2 linked regions of the Haloterrigena salifodinae genome follow. Each later gene encodes a partner of the first gene's protein in a complex. Links are inferred from orthologs where the notes say so. Each region holds a gene or a part of one and is shown in the gene's direction. Other genes may lie near its edges.

The links. Proteins that work in one complex are often made in the same cells at the same time.
Region 2: the proteins of EH209_RS16250 (region 1) and rnhB are in contact, whole or in part, in a crystal structure (PDB 3P83), measured with the Archaeoglobus fulgidus proteins. The link is inferred for Haloterrigena salifodinae from one-to-one orthologs. Residues at the interface, in WP_010877842.1 of Archaeoglobus fulgidus: Val39, Ala42, Asn43, Val44, Ala45, Met46, Leu125, Asp168, Ser194, Asn218, Tyr219, Pro220, Ile237, Leu238, Ala239, Pro240, Arg241, Ile242, Glu243, Ser244; in WP_010878125.1 of Archaeoglobus fulgidus: Ala74, Ile178, Ala179, Ile183, Arg190, Ser195, Asn196, Leu197, Arg198, Gln199, Lys200, Thr201, Leu202, Asp203, Phe205.

Annotation. Positions count from the first base shown.
Region 1 is NZ_RQWN01000003.1:342,941-349,969, forward strand. What follows is about bases 1,606-4,574. They hold EH209_RS16250 (DNA polymerase sliding clamp), read left to right. Parts: upstream 1,606-2,702; coding sequence 2,703-3,446; downstream 3,447-4,574. Other genes in these bases: EH209_RS16235 (dienelactone hydrolase family protein), read left to right, coding at 1,606-1,887; EH209_RS16240 (hypothetical protein), read left to right, coding at 1,991-2,260; EH209_RS16245 (PRC-barrel domain containing protein), read left to right, coding at 2,365-2,616; EH209_RS16255 (HalOD1 output domain-containing protein), read left to right, coding at 3,586-3,903; EH209_RS16260 (alpha/beta fold hydrolase), read right to left, coding at 3,934-4,574. In the rest of the region: EH209_RS16225 (hypothetical protein), read right to left, coding at 1-304; EH209_RS16230 (uracil-DNA glycosylase), read right to left, coding at 399-1,037; more of EH209_RS16235, read left to right, coding at 1,243-1,605; more of EH209_RS16260, read right to left, coding at 4,575-4,800; DNA primase regulatory subunit PriL, read left to right, coding at 4,972-6,054; EH209_RS16270 (hypothetical protein), read right to left, coding at 6,062-6,445; EH209_RS16275 (DUF7472 family protein), read right to left, coding at 6,489-6,758.
Region 2 is NZ_RQWN01000002.1:257,250-264,037, forward strand. The notes cover bases 2,875-5,602. They hold rnhB (ribonuclease HII), read left to right. Parts: upstream 2,875-3,730; coding sequence 3,731-4,474; downstream 4,475-5,602. Other genes in these bases: EH209_RS10075 (tRNA pseudouridine(54/55) synthase Pus10), read left to right, coding at 2,875-3,645; EH209_RS10085 (hypothetical protein), read left to right, coding at 4,583-4,816; EH209_RS10090 (sodium:calcium antiporter), read left to right, coding at 4,889-5,602. Also shown: EH209_RS10055 (HVO_A0556 family zinc finger protein), read left to right, coding at 1-158; EH209_RS10060 (hypothetical protein), read right to left, coding at 307-495; EH209_RS10065 (DUF7511 domain-containing protein), read right to left, coding at 505-696; EH209_RS10070 (S1C family serine protease), read right to left, coding at 984-2,099; more of EH209_RS10075, read left to right, coding at 2,272-2,874; more of EH209_RS10090, read left to right, coding at 5,603-5,902; EH209_RS25250 (DUF7563 family protein), read left to right, coding at 6,000-6,107; EH209_RS10095 (preprotein translocase subunit SecD), read right to left, coding at 6,317-6,788. UniProt on the Methanocaldococcus jannaschii protein: Endonuclease that specifically degrades the RNA of RNA-DNA hybrids.

The DNA of each region.
Region 1 (7,029 bases):
CGGCAGCCCCGTCGTCGGACGACGCCTCCTCGTTCGGCTCGTCGCCCGACGTGACGGCGTCCGCCGCGACCTCGGCTTCGAGTCGGATCGCGTCCCCGGTCCATTCGCCGACGGCGCTGTCGGCAAGCGGGACAGCCTCCTCGCCGCTCCCCCAGTCGAGAGCGGCTCGCGTCGAGTCGCCGACGTCCGACGCTGGTTCCACGTAGGCGGTCTCCGGATCGACGTCGGCGACGACACCGACCCGTTCGCCGTCGGCCGTCTCAACGGGCTTTCCGACGTCGTCGCTGGTGAAGCTCGGGCTCATCTCCTCGGGGTTCGCCCGGCCAGAAAAAGCCCTTCCTGCCTGCAGGTGCTCGGGCGCTCACCGACCGACACCGCCGGTTATCGGGGTCAAGCGCTCACGCCGACTCGAGGGCCGCCCGCAGATCCGACTCGATCGCGTCGACCTTACTCCGGTCGTACAGCGCTGCGGCCGGGTGAAACGACGGGCGGACGATCCGCTCCGTCCGTTCTCCCGGGTCGGACCCTCCCTCGCTCGAGGAGTCGGTATCCTCCCCGTCCGAGGCGTGCGAAGCGGGTGGCACCTCGCGCTCGAATGCCTCGCCGTGCAGGTCCGTGATCGTCTCGTCGGTCTCGAGGAGTTCGGCTGTCGAGAAACTGCCCATCGGGACGACGACCGCGGGATCGACGCGCTCGAGTTCGGCCTCGAGCACCGGCCACCAGGCCTCGATCTCGTCGACGTGAGGATCGCGGTTCTCCGGCGGCCGCACCTTGACGAGGTTGGTGATGTACAACTCCCGCCGGTCGTGGCCGATCGACTCGAGGGCGCGGTTCAGTTGCTGGCCGGCCTGGCCGACGAACGGTTCGCCCTGCTCGACTTCCTGGCCGCCCGGCGCCTCGCCGACGAGCATCACGTCGGCCGACAGCGGCCCGACGCCGGGGACGAACTGTTCCGGATCGCGGTGCTCGTCTGGCACCGCCTCGAGCGCGTCGGCGAAGACGTCCTCGAACGTCCAGTCTGTGTCCGGGTCGCTCATGGTGGCAAGCTACGACTGCCGCGGAAAACACCGTTTCCTTGCGTGCGCACCCTGCGAGCGGTCTCGAGCGCGACCGCTTTCGGCCCGAGGGTCGTTCGCAAGCGCGTTCGGTACGAGCGCGGCCGCCGCGCCGAACGATCCCCTCGAGCGATCGGCGGCGACGCCGCCCCCAACACTCAACTCCGTCCTCGGTGGAGCGACGCGTATGCCGGCCGACGGATCGCCCACCGTGACCGACATCGAGTTGCCCGACGCGACCCTCGAGGGAGAACTCGCCGTCCCGGAGGGATCGAACGGCCTGGTCGTCTTCGCCCACGGAAGCGGCAGCAGCAGGCACAGCCCGCGGAACAACTTCGTGGCGGAGCGGTTACGCGAGCGGGGGCTGGGAACGCTCCTGTTCGATCTGCTCACCGAACGCGAAGACCGGGACCGGGAGACCCGGTTCGACATCCCGCTGTTGACCGATCGGCTCGTCGCGACGACCGAGTGGCTCCGCGAGCGTCCGGAGAGCGGTGGCCGCACGGTCGGCTATTTCGGCGCGAGCACGGGCGCCGCAGCGGCGCTCCGCGGAGCGGTCCGCCCGGAGACCGAGATCGGGGCGGTCGTCTCTCGGGGCGGCCGCGTCGATCTGGCGGCCGAGGTCGTCGACGACGTCCGCGCGCCGACGCTGCTGATCGTCGGCGGCGAGGATGAGTCGGTCCTGCAGGTGAACCGCGAGGTCCACGACGCGCTGGCCTGCGAGCGGGACCTCCGGATCGTCGAGGGCGCCGGCCACCTCTTCGAGGGCGAGGGCGAACTCGAGGCCGTCGCCGACCGCGCCGCCGACTGGTTCGCGACCCACCTCGAGTGAGTTGCGAACGGACTCGTCGCCCTTCGATCGGCTTCGGATCCCGACTCGGGAGGGAGCGTATTCAGGGTGTACCGTTAGGCGCGCGGCCGACGGACGTCCGCGTATGGCAGACGTACCAGACGTCAACAAGGTGGAGACCGAGGACGACTACATCCACGTTCGGTTCCGCGATCCGGACGAGTACGACGAGGTCCGGACGCCCGACTGGGCGGAGGATCCGGCGGAGTCCGTCTCCGAGGGGAGCGAGGTACGTACCGGGAAGGTCGAGGGTGAGGACGACTGGGAGGTAACCAGCGTACTCATCAAGAAAAGCGTTGGCGAGGACAAAGCCGAGGAAGAGGCGAAAGAGATCGTCGAAAAGATCGAATCCTGACGGGGTCGAGCGGTCCGCGGTCCGCGATCCGCGACCAGCCTCCGATTGACTCGGTTGCGAACACCGGGCCAGCAGGTATTCCGTCGAACAGTGGACGGCTACGCATGAGCGAGGAGATCACGGCGGACGAAGCCGGAAAACGGATCCTCGACAGCAACGGCACCGAGATCGGCGTCGTAGTCGACATTGACGCCAACAAGGGGACGGTGTCCGTCGAACCCGAGCAGGCGAAACTCGGCGGCGACCTCGAGAGCCGACTGGGCTGGGGGCGGGACGCCCAGAGCCAGTACCCGCTCCGCCACGATGCGATCGACGACATCACCGACGAGGCGATCCGGTTACGCGAGGAGTACTGACCGGATCCGCGGCCGCGAGCGATCGCCTCCGCGGAGTCGCGCGTAAAGGGTGGCTTTTTATGGCAACCGTCCGTAGCCCGGCGTATATGTTCAAGGCCATCGTGAGCGCGGAAACGCTCACCAGCGCGCTCGATTCGATCAGCGTGCTGGTCGACGAGTGCAAGATCCACCTCGAGGAGGACGGCCTCGAAATCCGGGCCGTCGATCCCGCTAACGTCGGCATGGTCGACCTCTCGCTCGATGCCTCGGCGTTCGAATCCTACGAGGCCGACGGCGGGCTGATCGGCGTCGACCTCTCGCGGCTCGAGGACATCGCGAGCATGGCCGAGTCCGGCCAGCTCGTCCAGCTCGAACTCGACGAAGAGACGCGGAAGCTACAGATCCAGATCGAAGGGCTCGAGTACACCCTGGCGCTGATCGACCCCGACTCGATCCGCCAGGAGCCGGACATTCCGGACCTCGATCTACCCGCGGAGGTCGTCCTTGAGGGGAAAGACGTCAACCGATCGGTCAAGGCCGCCGACATGGTCTCCGACCACATCGCGCTGGGCGTCGACGAGGGCGAGGAGTACTTCTACGTCGACGCGGAGGGCGACACCGACGACGTCCACCTCGAACTCACCGAAGCGGATCTGATCGACCTGCAGGTCGGCCCGGCCCACTCGCTGTTCTCGCTGGACTACCTGAAGGACATGAACAAGGCAATCCCCTCGGATACCGAAGTCACGCTCCACCTCGGCGAGGAGTTCCCGGTCAAGATCTACTTCGGCTTCGCGGAGGGGCAGGGTCAGGTCACCTACATGCTCGCGCCGCGCATCCAGAGCGACTGAATCGAACCGCCGTTCGGCTCGGTTGACTGCCGACGGCACCACTCGACGGTCGCGACGGCGGCCGCGGGAGCACGCTATTACTTAAAAATATCATATGGGAAGGTGGGAGGCTACCAGTCTCTCTCGAGTAGTCCGGGCCATGCCCTCCACAGACGGTCCGGCGGACACCAGCGACGCGGACGAGCCGACGTTCACGACGACGTTCGATCCGGACGTCGGCGAGCGAGCCAGCGAGGCCGTCATCACGGCGGTCGCGGCACTGACCGGCAGCCGCCCGGTCGATCTCGAGCCCCTCTACGAGGCTATCGATCCTGACGCGCTAGACTCGCTGGTCGACCACGCCCGGCGAGCGGACGCCAGCACCCACGAACTCTGGTTCCCCTACGCGGGGTACGAGATCGGCGTGCGAAGCGACGGTCGAATCCAGTTCTACGACGGCGCCGCCCCGACCGCGTAGATCCGGGGTTCACGCGGCCGCCGCAGGCGATCAGTCGTGGTCTGCAAGAAACGCCCGCAGTTCCTCGTTCATCCGATCGGCGTGCTCGATGAAAAAGCAGTGCGAGCCGCCCTCGAACCGCTCGAGTCGCGCGTTCGGAATCGCCTCCTCGAGTAACAGCCCATTCTCGAAGGGGACCACGCGGTCGTCGGTCCCGTGGAGCACCAGTGTCGGCACGCGGAGCCCCTCGAGCCGATCGCTGACGTCGAAGTCGAGGACGGCCGCAGCCTGAGCCTCGCGAGCCGGATCGTCGGCGTCCTGCTCGAGTCGCCATTCGATGATCCGGTCCATCAGGTGCGGGTTCCGATTCGTAAACCGCTCGGTGAAGGCGGGGCGCATCCGGTGGCGGAGTTTCTCGCGCTCGCTCGCGCCGTCGGGGACGTCGAAGATGAATTCCTGGGTCTCGTCGGGAACCGGGACCGCGTCGGGGCCGCCGTGGCTCGTACAGCACAGCGTCAGCGTCTTCGCCCGCGTGTACTCGAGCGCGTAGCGCTGGGCGATCATTCCGCCCATGCTCGCGCCGACGACGTGGGCCTGGCGGACGCCGGCGTCTTTGAGGACTTCCTCGAGGTCCGCGGCGAGGCCGCCGATCGAGTAGCCGGCCAGTTTGAAGATGAGGGGCGCGCGGAGTTTCCGCGGCAGGCGCGGGAGCAGCGGGGGGAGGCCGACGTCGGATCGACCCGTCCCGCGGTTGTCGGGCGCGATCACGTCCCGGTCGTCCGCGACGGCCTCGCGCTGCCAGCGCCACATCCAGCGCCCGTAGCCCAGTCCCTGCACGAAGACGACCGGCGTTCCGCCGCCCTCGCTCTCGTCGTATTCGTAGTGGATCGACACGCCGTCTCGAGTGGCCCGTGGCATACTCGGAGAGACGTGTCGGACGCCCTTGAAATCGATCCCGACGACTGGCCGAAAACCGGTCGATATCGCCTCCATCGCCCGTCGCGGGGCGGTCCAATCGCGGCTTACTCGCGATCGTCCCCCGTCGAACAATCAGCGGCTTTAACCCCACGCAGTAACATCCCATTACCGATGCAGCGACTGCACGCCCGGTACCCGTTCCTCGAGACCGCCCGCGACGCCGTGGCGACGGAGGCCGTCGATCTGGCCACCGTCGTCGACCAGGATCGGGCGGTCGTCAACCGCGCCCGCGAGCGCGTGGTGGCGGCCCTCGAGGACGGCGAGACGGGCGAGCCGCGACGAGACACGCGCGTCGAACTGCTCTCCTATCCCGTCGCGCGCGTCCTCGTCTCGATGGTCGAGGAGCGCGTCCTCGTTCGCAAGTACGCCCGCGCCGAGGCCGCGACCGCCTACGATCGCTTTACGACCGACTTCGAGGACACCACGGAACTGAAAAGCGTCGAGTCGACCGGGCTGGACCTCGAGACCCTTCTCGCGGAGTTCGACCTCGACGGCGCGGTCCGGGAGACCGCCGACGGCTACCGGATCGACGTCGGCACCTACCTTCCCCTCGCCGAGGACCTGTGGGGCGACGAGTGGCACCTGGTCAACCGCGCGCTGACCGACGGCGAGGTGCCGGTCGACCACGACGAACTCCTGACCCTGCTCCGAGAGGCCATCCGGGGCCGCATCGAGGACGGCCTCCCCTTCGACGTTCCCGCAGTCATCGCCGCTGCCCTCGAGGACGAGGCCGCCGAGATCCGCGAGGTACTCGCCGATCTCGAACTCACGCAGGACATCGATACTGTCGTTCCTGACCTGTTCCCGCCGTGTATGAAGGCCCTGCTCGACGATATCCAGAAGGGCGAACACTTGCCCCACCACTCGCGGTTTGCGATCACCGCCTTCCTGACGAGCATCGGGATGACGACCGACGAAATCGTCGAACTCTACCGGGTCAACTCGTCGTTCGGCGAGGAGATGACCCGCTACCAGACCGACCACATCCGCGGCGACAGTTCGCCGACGGAGTACTCGCCGCCCTCCTGTGCGACGATGCAGTCCTACGGCGACTGCGTGAACAAGGACGACCTCTGTGAACGCATTCCTCACCCGATGGCCTACTACGAGGAGCGGATCGACGACGCCGACGACGACGAGATCGATGACTGGCGGGAGGCCGAGCGCGAGGAGCAGTCGGCCAGCGGCGACTGATTCTGCATTAGTTGCGCTCTCGCTCCTCGAGGTCGTCGGCCCGTTGCTGAATCTCCCGGAGCGCGCTCTCCTGTTCGCCGCGCGTGAGGCCACCGGATTCGGCGTGCCGGCCGTCGTACTGCCAAGACGGGATCGTGTTCCAGACGTCCCGGACCTCCTCGTCGTCGGCGGCGGTCTCGCCGGCCGTCGCGGCGCGACGCCACGCGAGGGCGGCCGCGAGCAGCGTCAGCACCGCGACCGCGCCGACGGCGGCGGGCGCCTCGAGGACCGATGCCGAGAGACCGACAATCGCTGATCCGAACACGAAGGTTCCGACGACGGCGGCGATCACCGACCACCTCGAGCGAGATCGCGTCGATTCGGCGTCGAGAGCGGCGTCGGGACTGCGCATACAGTATATCAACGCAATAACTGCAAAAAGTATTGTGCCGCCGTCAGATCGCGCTGCCGGTGTCGGCGTCCGTCTCGTCGTCGGTCTCGAGGCCGTCCTCGGGGTCGTTCAGGAGGTACGCGAGACCAATGCCGACCGCGAGCATCAGGATGATAAAGCCGGTGATGGCGCCGACGAGCAGTTCACCGCCTTGGGGAGAGAGTGTGCCGCTGGACCCGCCGTACTGGGTCCCGATAGCAATCATAGTGCCGAGCATCAGCACGACCATCGAGAGGGAGACGCCAATTTCGATGATCTGTTCGCGGTCGAGCATTGATTCGTTGCTTTCGGCGGCCGAAGCAAAAGCGCTTCGAAGGGCGCGCTACCGATACCGAATTCGGAACGAACGTCGCGGCTGTACGGTGTCGGGAACGATCGGTAGGCCTGTTGAACGCGCTATAAGCGATGCGTACGGCTCTTCGGTCCCGTAATCACCTCGCCGTGTTACTGCTCTCCGCGGAGGCGGACGAGAGTGGCTCGGTCACCGGCCGGGTCCGTCGATGAGTTCCGAGAGCACCCGAATCCCGTATCGCGTACGAACTATC
Region 2 (6,788 bases), on another replicon or contig:
ACGGCGAAGATCCGCAGTTGATCGCGATCCTCGAGGGGAGACCGTGTCCGTACTGCTCGGACGGCGAACTCGAGCGCGGACGCTACAAGGACAAACAGGCGGCGGTCTGCGACAGCTGCGATACGCCCCACGCCCAGCTGTGGCAGCCGGGCGAGTAAGCGATCAACGCGTCCGCGAGAGCCTGCGAACGATTCGGATGCCTGCACTATTTTTGCCGAGTCACGCGACGCACGGACGGTCGACGACCGCGCAAATGCATCGAACAGCCGGTACCGAAGTCGTCCCGATGGCCGGCACTTCGGTCCGTCACCGCGATCGCGATCCGGAGTAATCGTGGCCGACGATCAGCGCGAGGGCGTGGATCGCGAGGAGGCTGACGACCAGCGAGAGGGAGCCGGCGGAGTCGACACCGGAGAGAAAGACCGGCAGGTAGGCGACCGGCAGCAGGGTGCCGATCCAGAACCCGGCGGCGGTGACGGAGTTTCCGAGGTGCATCATCGGGACCTAGCGCATCGATTCGAGCGAGACGAACCCGTCGTCGTAGGCGACGATCCAGGCGGCGTCCAGTTTCTCGTCGCTCGCCTCCCGCGGGAAGATCGCACACTCGTCGGGAGCGTCGTCGTTCTCGATCGTGACGTGATCGAGGTCGGTCAGCGGTGCGTCGGTCGGACGGGCGGTGTCAGCGTCGGGAGTCATACGTGACAGGCGATGGGTGATCGCGCTACCGATAGCTACCGGAGTCTCACCTATTGTTATCGACCTGCTAAACCCCACTGCCTGTTGATTACGGCCGATTGGCTCCCAGTTCAACGCAGTCGTTCACGAATTCGGGACAGAAACGAAATCTGACTTGTACGGGGCGTCTACACCGGGTTGTCGTCTCGACACCGTCGATTACGCTCGGCTAGGCGGTCGTTTCAAACAGTTTTGATCGGTTCATCGTCCCGGCGGAACCGGTCGCTGGCGCTCGGCTCTCGCTCGCCTCAGTTGGCCGGGGGTCGCTCCCCGAGCGTCAGCGAGACCGCGGTCTCGTCGCCGTAACGCCAGCACTCGAGTTCGATCGTGTCCCCCGGGCTGGTCCGCAAGGCGAGGTGGCTCGAGAGTGCGTGGCGGTCGGGGATCGGCTCGCCGTCGATGGCGTAGATGACGTCGCCCCCGACGGGGATCGAGTCGCGCGGGCGGGGCGTTGCGGCCCGGAGGACGCCGTCGGCCGGGTCGCCGGACTCGACGCCGGTGACGATGACGCCGGTCGCCTCGGGGAGGTCGTTGGCCTCGGCGATATACCGGTCGACGGTTGAGAGGGTGATCCCCATGTAGGAGTGGTCGTAGGTTCCGGTCTCGATCAGCGAGGGGACGACTCGACTCGCGACCGCCGACGGGATCGCGAAGCCGATATTGTCCCCGCCGCCGGCGGTAATGACGCCGGCGACTTCGCCGTCCAGGTTGACCAGCGGGCCGCCGCTGTTGCCGGGGTTGACCGCGGCATCGGTCTGGATCGCGTTCGAAAACGAAAACGTCCGGTCCGGCATGTCGAGCGTGCGGTTGACGCCGCTGACGATCCCCTTCGACATGGAGCCCTCGAACCCGTAGGGGTTGCCGATCGCGAGCACCTCTTGGCCGACGACGGAGCGCTCGGCGGCCAGCTCGAGGGGCGTCGCCTCGTCGGGGACGTGATCGACCTTGAGGACGGCCAGGTCGCTGTAGAAGTCGGCGCCGACGATTTTGGTGGCCGACCAGTCGCCGTTGATGTACTGGAGGTCGACGGTGTCGGCGCCGGCGACGACGTGCTCGTTCGTGACGAGGTGGGTGTCGTCGACGAGAAAGCCCGAGCCTTGGCCGCCGCTCCGGTCGCCACCGTACGGGCTCCCGGCGCCTAGCGCCCGAACCTGTGCGACCGAGTCGATGACCGCCTCGTAGACGTCGGTGTACGTCGAGCCGTCCGCGCGCTTGTCCGGATCGATCTCCTGCGAAATCGAGTGCGAGGACGAGCCCTCTATCGAGTCGCTGGCGGTGGGCTCGGTACAGCCGGCGACGGCACCGACGAGGCCGGTACCGGCGAGCGCGAGGAACTCGCGACGGTCCGGGGTGTGTCCGTTCATAGGCGAGGCTAGCACTCGACCCATTTGAACGTCCGGGCCACTTGAGAGTCTGCTTATCAATACATTATCCCGAGAGGGAATGACGTGCCGGCCGCGGGAACGATCCGGGCGACTCCCCCACCGACGGACCGAAGGGAAAACGTGTTACCCGCGGCCGCCCGATTCCCGTGATATGATCACGGAAGACGCCCGCGCGCTGCTCGAGACGGGGCCGGTCTGTGACTCCTGTCTCGGTCGCCCCTTCGCCGAGCGGAGCTTCGGACTGACCAACGCCGAGCGCGGCCGGGCGCTGCGGACGACGATCGCGATGGAAGACGACGCCGACTTCGAGCCCGACGAGCCCGCCGACTGCTGGGTCTGCGAGGGGTACTCGGGCACCGTCGACGCGATCGCCGAGACCGTCGTCGACGCCCTCGAGGACGCCGACTTCGCGACCTACCAGGTCGGAAGCCGCGTCCCGCCACTGGTCGAGGAAAACGACCGACTCCTCAGGGAGGACGCCGGCCTCGAGCCGGACGTCGGCGAGTCGTTCAAGCGCGAGGCCAACCGCGAGGTCGGCCGTCGCGTCGGCGCGAAGACCGGCACCGACGTCGACTTCGACCGCCCCGACGTCCTCGGGATCGTCGACCTCGCGGCGTTCGATCCCCTCGAGGCTCTCGAGTCGGAATCGGTCACGAGCCACGCGGTCGATATCCAGCTCAACCCCGCCTTCGTCTACGGCCGGTACCGCAAACTCGAGCGGGACATTCCCCAGACGGAGTGGCCCTGCCGGGAGTGTGGCGGTAGCGGAACCCAGTTGAGCGACGACGGCGAGGAACCCTGCGACTACTGCGGCGGCTCGGGCTACATGTACGATACCAGCGTCGAACAAGTTGTCCGTCCCCACGTCGTCGACGCCATGGACGGCGACGAGGGGACCTTCCACGGCGCCGGTCGCGAGGACGTCGACGCCCGGATGCTCGAGGAGGGCCGCCCGTTCGTCCTCGAAGTCAAACGGCCCAAGATTCGCGACCCCGACCCGGCGGAACTCGAGCGCGAGATCAACGCGGCCGCCGAAGGGAGCGTCGAGGTCGAGGGTCTTCGACTCGCGACCTACGAGATGGTCGAGCGCGTCAAGGAACACGACGCGAGCAAGCGCTACCGCGCCGACGTCGAGTTCGCCGAGCCGGTCGACGAGGCCGACTTCGAGGCCGCCTTCGAGGAACTGACGGGAACGACCGTCCAGCAGGATACGCCCCAGCGCGTCGACCACCGGCGGGCCGACCTCACCCGCGAGCGAACCGTCTACGACATCGACGGCGAGTTGCGGTCGCCGACCGAGGCCGAGGTCCGCCTCCACGGCGAAGGTGGCCTCTACGTGAAGGAACTGATCAGCAGCGACGCGGGCCGCACGGAGCCGAGCCTGGCCGGCCTGCTCGAGACCGACGCCGAGGTCACGGCGCTGGACGTGTTCGGCGTCGAGGGCGAGGAGGAACCGTTCGAACTCGAGGAGTACTTCCTCGACGAGCCGCGGGACGACGGCGAGGCGGCCGCGGCGGACGCCTGATAGGAGCGGTTGCCGACGGCGAGTCTTCTTCGCGTTGCGACCGAACAGCGCAACGGTTTAGCCGTCGGCGACGGACCCTCGAGGCATGCCATTCGGCGTCGACGAAGCCGGCAAGGGACCCGCGCTCGGGTCGATGTTCGCCGCGGCGGTCCACTGCGGGGACCCCGCGGCGCTCCCGGACGGAATCGCGGACTCGAAACGACTCGCACCCGAACGCCGCGAGGAACTGGCGGCGACGATCCGCGAGGACGACCGCGTTCGCGTCGGCGTCGCGGAGATCACGCCCGCGCGCATCGACGATCCGGAGACGGACATGAACTCGCTGGCCGTCGCGGCCCACGCCGAGGCGATCGGCGGCGCGCTCACGGACCTCGACTTCGAGCCGGGCGGATCCGACGGTGACACGCTCGAGGCCGACGCCGTCGAGCCGGCTCCGATCACCGGACTCTGCGACGCCTGCGACACCGACGAGGACCGCTTCGCTCGTCGCGTCAGGGAGGCCTGTACGTCCCTCCCGTCAACGTCGGACTCGCTCGCTGCCGCCCTCCAGATTGAGGCGCGCCACGGCGCCGACGACGAGTCGCCGATCGTCGGCGCGGCCAGTATCGTCGCCAAGGTCGAACGCGACGCTCACGTCGCCGCCCTCGCGGACCGCGTCGACGGGTACGAGTCCGTCGGCAGCGGCTACCCGAGCGATCCGAACACCCGCGAGTTCCTCGCGTCCTACGTCGACGAGCACGGCGATCTCCCCCCGTTCGCGCGGGAGACGTGGTCGACCTGCGAGGATCTGCTCGCCGAGGCCCAGCAGACGGGTCTCGGCGAGTTCTGAGCGCCGAGCCGTGCCGCTCGAGACGATCGCTGGTGATCGGTCCGAGTCGAAGAAATTCACCGGGTCGTATTAGTAACTATTTAATTCACTAAGTATGATATAATCGCCGTGTTTCGATCGATTATCGTCGGGATTGGGGACGTACTGCTCGGACGACTGCTCGTCGTTCTCATGTTGGGCGTGCCGGTGTTCGGCGTCGCGTTCGTGTTGGCGTTCGGAACGGACGCTCTCGTATCGCTCGGCCTCTCGAGAGGAGTCGCCGGCACGATCACTGCGACGATAGCCACTGTGGGAAGTGTCGCCGGATTGGCTGCGTTCGCCTACTATCTGATCGACTGGTAGCGACGCCCTCTCGCTGGGATTCGTCGCCGACCTGTCGACCGTTTTATGCGTGACGGCTACGCAGCATCAAGCATGCTCGACGTGGTCGTCCTGTTCGCGCTCGCCGCCGTCGGAACGGCCGTCGTCTGGAAGGGCAGCGCGTGGCTCGAGACATCCGCGAACCGCCTCGCTGCGGGGTACGGCGTGCCGGCGGTCGTCCAGGGGGCGATCATCGCCGCCGCTGGCTCGAGCATGCCCGAACTGGTGAGCGTGCTCGTCTCGACGCTGTTACACGGCGAGTTCGAGGTCGGTATCGGTACGATCGTCGGGTCGGCCGTTTTCAATCTGCTGGCGATCCCGGCCATCTCGGTCCTCGCGGCCGACGACGAGGGAATGACGACGGGCCGGGATCTGGTCTACAAGGAGGCGCTGTTCTACATGCTCGCGGTCGCCGCGCTGCTGTTGACGTTCTCGCTGGCGGTCATCTACTACCCGGCTGCGGGCGCGGGGCTCCAGGGTGAGGTCACGCGGCCGCTCGCGCTGTTTCCGCTGGTCCTGTACGGACTCTACGTCTTCACCCAGTACCTGGACACCACCGAGGACGAAACGGCGGCGGATACCGACGTCGCCCTCGGGCGGGCTTGGCTCCGGTTCGGGCTGGGACTGGTGGTGATCGTCGTCGGCGTCGAGGGACTCGTCCGAGCCGCGGTCGGGCTGGGCGAGGCCTTCGGGACCCCCGCGTTTCTCTGGGGGATGACCGTCGTCGCCGCGGGCTCGAGCGTTCCCGACGCCTTCGTCAGCGTCGCCGCCGCTCGGTCGGGCCGTTCGTCGGTCAGCCTCGCGAACGTCCTGGGGAGCAACGTTTTCGACCTGCTCGTCGCGGTGCCGGCCGGCGTGCTGGTCGCCGGAACCCTGTCGGTTACCTTCGACCACATCGTTCCGATGATGAGCTTCTTGATCCTCGCGACGGTCGTCTTCTTTACCATCATCCGGACGGAGATGACGCTCTCCGAGCGCGAGGCCCGACTGTTGCTTGGGCTCTACGGCCTGTTCGTCGTCTGGCTAGTCCTCGAGAGCGTCGGCGTGACGACCGTCGTCCCGACGTGAGACGAGGGAGGTGACTCGACAAGAGCTACGCCGACGTTCCGCTGCATTTGCAGGCGCCCCGCTCTTGCCGTTGGCCGGATCAATTGCAGTGTTCGATATGCCAGTCTGTACTAACTGCGAGAACCCCGTTTCTCTCGACTTCGAGCGCGCCTACGGCGACGACGGAACGGTCGATTGGTGTCCGCGGTGTCGAGACGGAACGTAAGCTGGGGTGACCCGTTTCTGCCGACACCACAACTGCTTCTCGTCGGCGTCAAGCGAAGCGTCGGCTAACCGATTCGCGTCTCGAGTGATCCGCACAAGAACCAGTACCCACCGTCTGTCTCTACGTCAAGAGCTGAAGGTCCTCGGGTGAAAGCCGGTATCCGCTGAAACCCGATCTCCGCGAAAACGACCGCTGCGTGTCTGTCCGCGCTACTTGTCCGTCAACAGCCGCTGGAGGATGTCCCCGTAGGCGGGCCGAGTGATGAGCACGCCGACGAGCACGCCGAGGATGGTGATGATGGCGAACCCGCGCAGATCCCCGAGGCTCAGGACGGCCAGTGGCGACATGGCGATGATCGTCGTCGCCGCGGCGGCGCCGATGACCCAGAACGCCTTTCGGAAGCGGGATTCGAACACCCGCCTCGAGCTGACGTCGCCTTGCTCCATCACCTCGTCGGCGATGATGACGAGGTCGTCCACCCCGGTCCCGACCACGGCGATGAAGCCGGCGACGTGAGAGAGATCGAGCGGCATGCGTATCAGCGCCGCGAAGCCGAGCAGGATGAGCACCTCAGACATCGCGGTGACGATCATCGGCGCGGCGACGCGGGGGTTCCGATAGCGCAGGAAGACGACGCCGCTGACGGTGATCACCGCCAGCGCTCCGATCACCAGCGAGTAG